3 regions of the Vibrio sp. Vb0349 genome follow, and region 3 is predicted to be linked to each of the others. Evidence: predicted binding sites of a transcription regulator. Region 3 holds the regulator's gene; each other region holds the start of a gene.
What was found. The regulator CRP, encoded in region 3, controls carbon source genes, mostly activating them, when cyclic AMP is high. The targets are predictions, from matches to a motif close to TGTGANNNNNNTCACA.
Positions count from the first base shown of each region.

Region 1 (2,277 bases), on a different contig from region 3:
TCTGTTAGGAGCGACGTTCCCACTTGAGCTCGACTTAGTAGAGTTGCAACGTTTCTGGCGCTTACCTGTGCAGTATTTTTTCAATCGTCGTTTAAAAGTAATCTTTGAACCGCCGCTACCGGTGATGGAAGACGACGAACCCTTTGTTTTAGGTGGTTTGGAAAGCTATCAAATGCGTGATGAGCTGTTAGAAACCTTGCTTGAAACGACATTGATGCAGCCAGAGAAAAAAACAGAGGTGCTTAAACACTTTATGAGTCAACAGCGCGCGCAAGGCAAACTGCCGGTGGGGGCGTTTGGTGATATCGAGTTTGAAACCAACCGAGTTCAGGCGGAAGAGCTGGTGGATAAACTGGCGTTTTTATCTGGTGCGCCTCAAGACGATTTGGAAATCGACCTGACGTTTGATTCCTTGTTTGAGCGAAATGAAGGCGAAGAGAAAAACGTTCGCCTAACAGGTTGGCTAACTCAATGCTACCAATCCGGTTTGATTCGCTATCGAAGCGGTAAGATTCGATCGCAAGATTACCTTGCAGCGTGGATCGATCACCTTGCCATGTCGGCGTCGGGTCATGCTAAGAAAACTCACATCATTGGTTACGATCGTAAAGAAGGCGCGCTGCATTTGATCTACCCAGAAATTGCCGATGCGCAGTATGCCAAACAGCTACTGACTGAATTAGTTCGCTTATTTTTCGAAGGCATGACTAAGCCTTTGCCTTATTTCCCGAAAACGGCGTTGGCTTGTGTTGAAGCGGGCTTTAGCCGCGGTCAGTGGGTCGATGACGAAGAGAAATCTTTGAAGAAAATGGCTGACGCATTCAATGATGGCTTCATGAGCCCAGGCGAAGGCAGTAATGCGTACATCTCTCGAATTTGGCCTGCTTGGAATGATGAGTTGGCCTCAGAAGTTCGTTTGCTGACAGCATTAGTACTGCAAGGTGCGCGCTTAGCGGTTCAAGACGCTGATGATGTAAAAGCGTAATAAAGACAGCTGGATAAAGAGAAGGAAGAGTAGGGTGGCCGCCAGAAAATCATTATTTTTTGTAGGGCGTTCGCTGTACGGCCACAAGGTCAGAGGGACCATGATACTTTTGTTTAATTCATTTGAGTTGTGCCGCCAAAAAGGTTTGGCTTATCTCGTGGGGCGCATACTAACGGTACGTCTTATGGATAACCGTGAGAAAGATCTCACAAAGCTCTAAATTATCCAACTTGTTAAACATATTAATAGAATTTTTAACTATAGATCACATTTATTAGGTGATACGTCCTAGTAAATAATCCGGAGAGATTCAGCGTTATGGATCAAATGTCAGGTGCAGAGTGTCCTCTACATACATTAGACCGCACAGAGCAACCTCAACCAACGCCACTAGAACCGATGACGTTTCCTCTGCATGGTGCGAGGTTAATCGAGGCATCAGCAGGTACAGGTAAAACCTTCACTATTGCAGGTTTATATCTGCGTCTTTTGCTTGGTCATGGCAGCGCGGAAACTCGACATCGCGTACCGCTTACGGTCGACCAAATTCTGGTTGTAACCTTTACCGAAGCGGCAACTGCGGAATTACGCGATCGTATCAGGGCAAGAATCCATGATGCGCGAATCGCGTTTGCGCGTGGACAGAGTTCCGACCCGGTGATCCAACCTTTGCTTAATGAGTTTGACGATCACAAGCAAGCCGCAGAAATTTTATTGCAGGCAGAGCGTCAGATGGACGAGGCGGCGGTCTACACCATTCACGGTTTTTGCCAACGTATGTTAACGCAAAATGCGTTTGAATCTGGCAGCCGATTTAATAACGAGTTTGTGACCGATGAAAGTCACCTAAAGGCGCAAGTTGTAGCCGATTACTGGCGCCGCAATTTCTACCCGTTGCCATTTACCTTGGCTGGGGAAATTCGCCAGCTATGGAGCTCTCCATCTGCGTTGTTGTCTGACATCAGCAATTACTTAACTGGTGCGCCGTTAAGCCTTTCTGTTCCTGCAATGAAAGGCAGTTTGGCTGATCTTCATACTGAAAATTTGAAAAAAATTGATGAATTAAAAGCACAGTGGCGAGAAAGCCAAGATGACTTCTTAACGCTGATTTCAGATTCAGATATTAACAAACGCAGCTACACCAAAAAGTCTCTGCCGACGTGGTTGGAGGCGGTAAACGCTTGGGCAGCAACGGAAACCACAGGATACGATTATCCAGACAAGCTGGAGAAATTCGCGCAAAACGTCTTGTTGGAAAAAACACCGAAAGGCAGTGCGCCGCAGCACGCGGT
Region 1 is NZ_JAWOTS010000006.1:104,244-106,520, reverse strand. It holds gene recC (exodeoxyribonuclease V subunit gamma) at 1-985, shown strand, start outside; gene recB (exodeoxyribonuclease V subunit beta) at 1,313-2,277, shown strand, end outside.
Region 1: the regulator CRP is predicted to act here: its motif matches at 1,179-1,194, upstream of recB (exodeoxyribonuclease V subunit beta).

Region 2 (2,277 bases), on a different contig from region 3:
AGCTCAACATGTTGCTTTCAGATTTAGTAGAAGCAGAAATCGCCACCTATGAAAATGGCGTTTTAACGTTTGCAGATGAAGATGCTCGACGCTTTTCAAACGGTGAGTGGTTAGAAACTTTGGTTCACAGCACCGTGAAGCAAATCCAAGACACCATGCCGACGATTCAAGATCGATCGTTAAATGTTCAGGTTTATCGTAAACTTGGTGAAAGTGAAGTACGCAATGAGTTAGATGTCGCAACAGTTGTAAACAACAAGCTGCACATCATCGAGTGCAAAACCAAAGGCATGAGAGATGACGGCGACGATACTTTATATAAGTTAGAATCGCTTCGCGATCTATTAGGTGGCTTACAAGCGCGCGCAATGTTGGTGAGCTTCCGTCCTCTTCGTCACAATGACATTACTCGTGCTGAAGACTTAGGGCTAGCCCTGATTGGCCCTGATGAGCTTAAAGATTTAAGAACGCACTTAACGGCTTGGTTTAAAGACGCGGGCGGTTCAGACGAGATATAGTGCCATTAAGAAAAGCTAAAATTCACAACGATAAAAAGCAGCATTAATGCTGCTTTTTTTATACCTAAATTTTAGCTGTACGCATTTCTATAAGTAGAAAAAAACCAGAGGTTAGCCTCTGGTTTTTTCTGTTTGTTTAAATGCCAACTATAGAGGCTTAAAGCATTTTACGCGCTGCTTCTACAACCACTTTAATTGAACGCGCTTCCGTTTCTTTCAGAGTTGAATGATCTGGAATCTCTTTTTGTGTACGGTTGATGATAACACCAGCCACACAACCCGCTTTTAAACCAGAGCTCGCACACATTGTTAGCAGTGTTGCAGACTCCATCTCGAAGTTAAGTACGCCCATGTCTTGCCATTCTTGCATAGAGCCTTGGAAACGCTTAACAACACGACCAGAGAACGTATCGTAACGTTCTTGACCAGGGTAGAACGTGTCGCTTGATGCAGTCACACCCATGTGAACTGTAGCGCCAGACTCTTCTACCGCTGCTTTCATTGCGGTTGCTACTTCAAAGTCAGCAACTGCTGGGAATTCCATAGGAGCAAAGTGTAGGCTCGCACCGTCAAGACGAACTGACCCCGTCGTTACGATCATGTCACCCACGTTTACATGCGGTTGAATTGCACCCGTTGTACCAACACGTAGGAAAGTGCGAACACCAAGCTGTGCCAATTCCTCAACTGCGATAGAGGTAGAAGGACCACCAATACCTGTAGAACAAACCACAACAGGTTTACCGTCTAGCTCTGCACGGTATAGCGTGTATTCACGATGGCTTGCTAGAAATACTGGATTTTCCATTTGTTCTGCGATTTTTTGAACACGCGCTGGGTCACCAGGAATGATCGCTAGAGTCGCACCATTAAGATCAGCTTCAGTAACACCTAAATGGAATACAGCTTGAGACATAAGTCGCTCCTTATTGTGGCTTATTTTATGAACAATAAGCTCATTAATCAGTTATTGGGTACAGATGCACTGTAGCGAACCTTTCACCAACATAGAGTGATCACAATCACAATGACAAAATGTAATGAAAATGAAATTTCAAACAAAACTGGTATTTATCACACTTTAAGGGGCGTTAGATCATTTTGTTGCATAGCAATGCGTGATTTCAAGGACGAGAAAAACGTCTGATCGCATCAGGTTAATACGGTTAAAAAAAGCCCGATACACGAATGCCTCGGGCTATTAATGAGTGGGATCAATGGTTAGGTCAGTTATTTAATCTGCTTGGACTCAAAACGAAGTAATCTCAACGCATTCAATGTCACCAGTGCTGTTGCACCACTGTCGGCTAATACAGCAACCCACAACCCAGTAACACCAAGTAAACTTGTCACTAAGAATACACCTTTCAAACCTAGCGCTAACGCGACATTCTGACGAATGTTACTTAGCGTCGCACGCGACAGTTCTATCATGGCAGGTAGCTCAATCAAACGGTTGTGTGTTAACGCCGCATCAGCTGTCTCGAGCGCAACATCCGTACCGCCTCCCATCGCAATGCCGATACTCGAAGCTTTCATGGCTGGAGCATCATTGATACCGTCTCCCACCATCGCAACGGTATGTTGTTGTGATAGCTTCTCGACGTAATGCACCTTGTCTGCAGGTAACAAACTCGCTTTATAATCCAAGCCTATTCTATTTGCCATTGCTTCTGCACTTCTCGGGTTGTCACCCGTTAGCATCACCGACGTGACCCCAAGTTCCTTCAACATTGCGATGGCTTGCTGGGCATCTGAG
Region 2 is NZ_JAWOTS010000015.1:77,153-79,429, forward strand. It holds gene R7Q47_RS16205 (DUF1887 family protein) at 1-518, shown strand, start outside; gene udp (uridine phosphorylase) at 676-1,434, opposite strand; gene R7Q47_RS16215 (zinc/cadmium/mercury/lead-transporting ATPase) at 1,749-2,277, opposite strand, start outside.
Region 2: the regulator CRP is predicted to act here: its motif matches at 1,530-1,545, upstream of udp (uridine phosphorylase).

Region 3 (2,277 bases):
GATCCGAAGCAACCTAAAGTATTTATTAGTGAGCTAAAAGTTGAAGAGTGCTCGTCTGAGCTACAAGAGATTGTGAAAAATTTGGTGGCACAAGTCGATGCTGACAAGCTGAACGATAGCGCATTCTTACATGGTGGACGCTTGTGGGATTTAAGCTTTGCTGATTACCAAACGTTGGCTAAAGAAAGTGAGTACGCATCTTGGCTTGCGGCGCATGGTTACGGAGCAAACCACTTCACGGTGAGCGTTAACCAGCTCAATGAATATGAAGAAGTGAAGCAGGTAAACGATCATCTGCGTACCGCTGGGTTTACCATTAATGAAAATGGTGGTGAAGTGAAGGGCACTCCTGAGGTGTTGCTAGAGCAGTCATCGACCATGGCAGATAAAGTAGCGGTTCGTTTTAGCGAAGGCACTGAAATTATCCCTGGCGGGTTTTATGAATTTGCTAAGCGCTATCCGATGGAAAATGGTGATTTGTACCCAGGTTTCGTGGCCGCTTCAGCTGACAAAATCTTTGAAAGTACGAATGGCTAAGTTTTAGGGTTAACCTGTTAAGCTTACTCATTAGTGTTCGCTGCACCCTATCTCATTTGGTCATGAGTAAATAAAAAGCCACCAATGTTGCCATTGGTGGCTTTTATAGTTTTGTTCGTGTCACTCTAGTTCGAGATTAACGAGTACCGTAAACCACGATGGTTTTACCGTGAGCAGAGATTAGGTTCTGCTCTTCTAGCATCTTCAAGATACGACCTACTGTCTCACGAGAACAGCCAACAATTTGACCGATTTCTTGACGAGTGATCTTGATTTGCATGCCGTCTGGGTGAGTCATTGCGTCTGGTTGTTTTGCAAGGTTCAGAAGCGTCTGAGCGATACGACCAGTTACGTCTAGGAACGCCAGGTCACCCACTTTTTGGCTAGTTACTTGAAGACGACGAGCCATCTGCGCAGAAAGACGCATTAGGATGTCTGGGTTTACTTGGATAAGCTGACGGAACTTCTTGAAAGAAATTTCAGCAACTTCACAAGGAGATTTAGCACGAACCCAAGCTGTGCGCTCTTGGTCTTCCTCGAATAGACCAAGTTCACCAATAAAGTCTCCTTGGTTTAGGTAAGAAAGGATCATCTCCTTACCTTCTTCGTCTTTGATAAGAACCGCAACAGAACCTTTAACGATGTAGTACAAAGTTTCTGCCTTTTCGCCCGCGTGAATTAGCGTGCTCTTTGAAGGGTACTTATGAATATGACAGTGTGAAAGAAACCACTCTAATGTTGGGTCGGTTTGAGGTTTACCTAGAACCATAATATCTCACTTCCTCTGCAGGGTACGCTTGCGCTATCCATATTTTAGCTAAGCCTGAATTAGGCCTACTAGAATAAGAGCACTTTTTATATGCTGCAAGCTCTCTTGTGTTTCGGTAAGAAATAGTATCCTTTTTCGAAAACGATTTCTTGATTTTAATCGTGCCATGATTGAGATTTTGTAAGCAAAACTGTGCACATGATCACGGTATGAAAAGTAAACATCTTCGCAGGCAGGTTTTTAGCCAATTTTCCCTGTTTCGATGAGCTGTTGTAGGATAGGCCGAACTATGAGCTCCATTGCAAAGCTCATCTTACCGCCGGGTACGACAATCGTGTTGTGGCGTGACATGAATGAGCCATCAATCATGGCCAGCAGATATGGGAAGTCGACATTCTTGATACCGCGTAGGCGAATCACCACAAAACTCTCATCCAAACTAGGGATGCCTTTTGCATTAAGTGGGTTGGAAGTATCAACGGTCGGTACGCGCTGGAAGTTGATGTGAGTACGAGAAAACTGCGGAGTGATATAGTTGAGGTAATCGTCCATGGATCGCACGATTGAGTCCATTACCGCTTCACGCGAATGGCCGCGATCGCGAGTGTCACGTACGAATTTTTGGATCCACTCTAAGTTCACAATCGGCACCATGCCAATTAAGAAATCCACATGTTGAGCAACATTAACATCGCCATCGACCACGCCACCATGTAACCCTTCATAAAACAGCACGTCGCTGTTTTCGGGTAAGTCTTGCCACGGTGTAAACGTGCCTGGCATTTGATTGTAGGGAACCGCTTCGTCAAACGTGTGCAGATAACGGCGCACGCTGCCAGTGCCGTCATGCCCGAACTTACGGAAAAACTCTTCTAATCCCGGGAAGTCATTAGCTTGTGGGCCAAAGTAGCTAATGTGTCGACCTTGCTCGCGGGCTTTGCGAATTTCGATGTCCATTTCTGGGCGAGTAA
Region 3 is NZ_JAWOTS010000027.1:16,174-18,450, reverse strand. It holds gene R7Q47_RS20005 (DUF1338 domain-containing protein) at 1-537, shown strand, start outside; gene crp (cAMP-activated global transcriptional regulator CRP) at 674-1,306, opposite strand; gene R7Q47_RS19995 (phosphoribulokinase) at 1,547-2,277, opposite strand, start outside.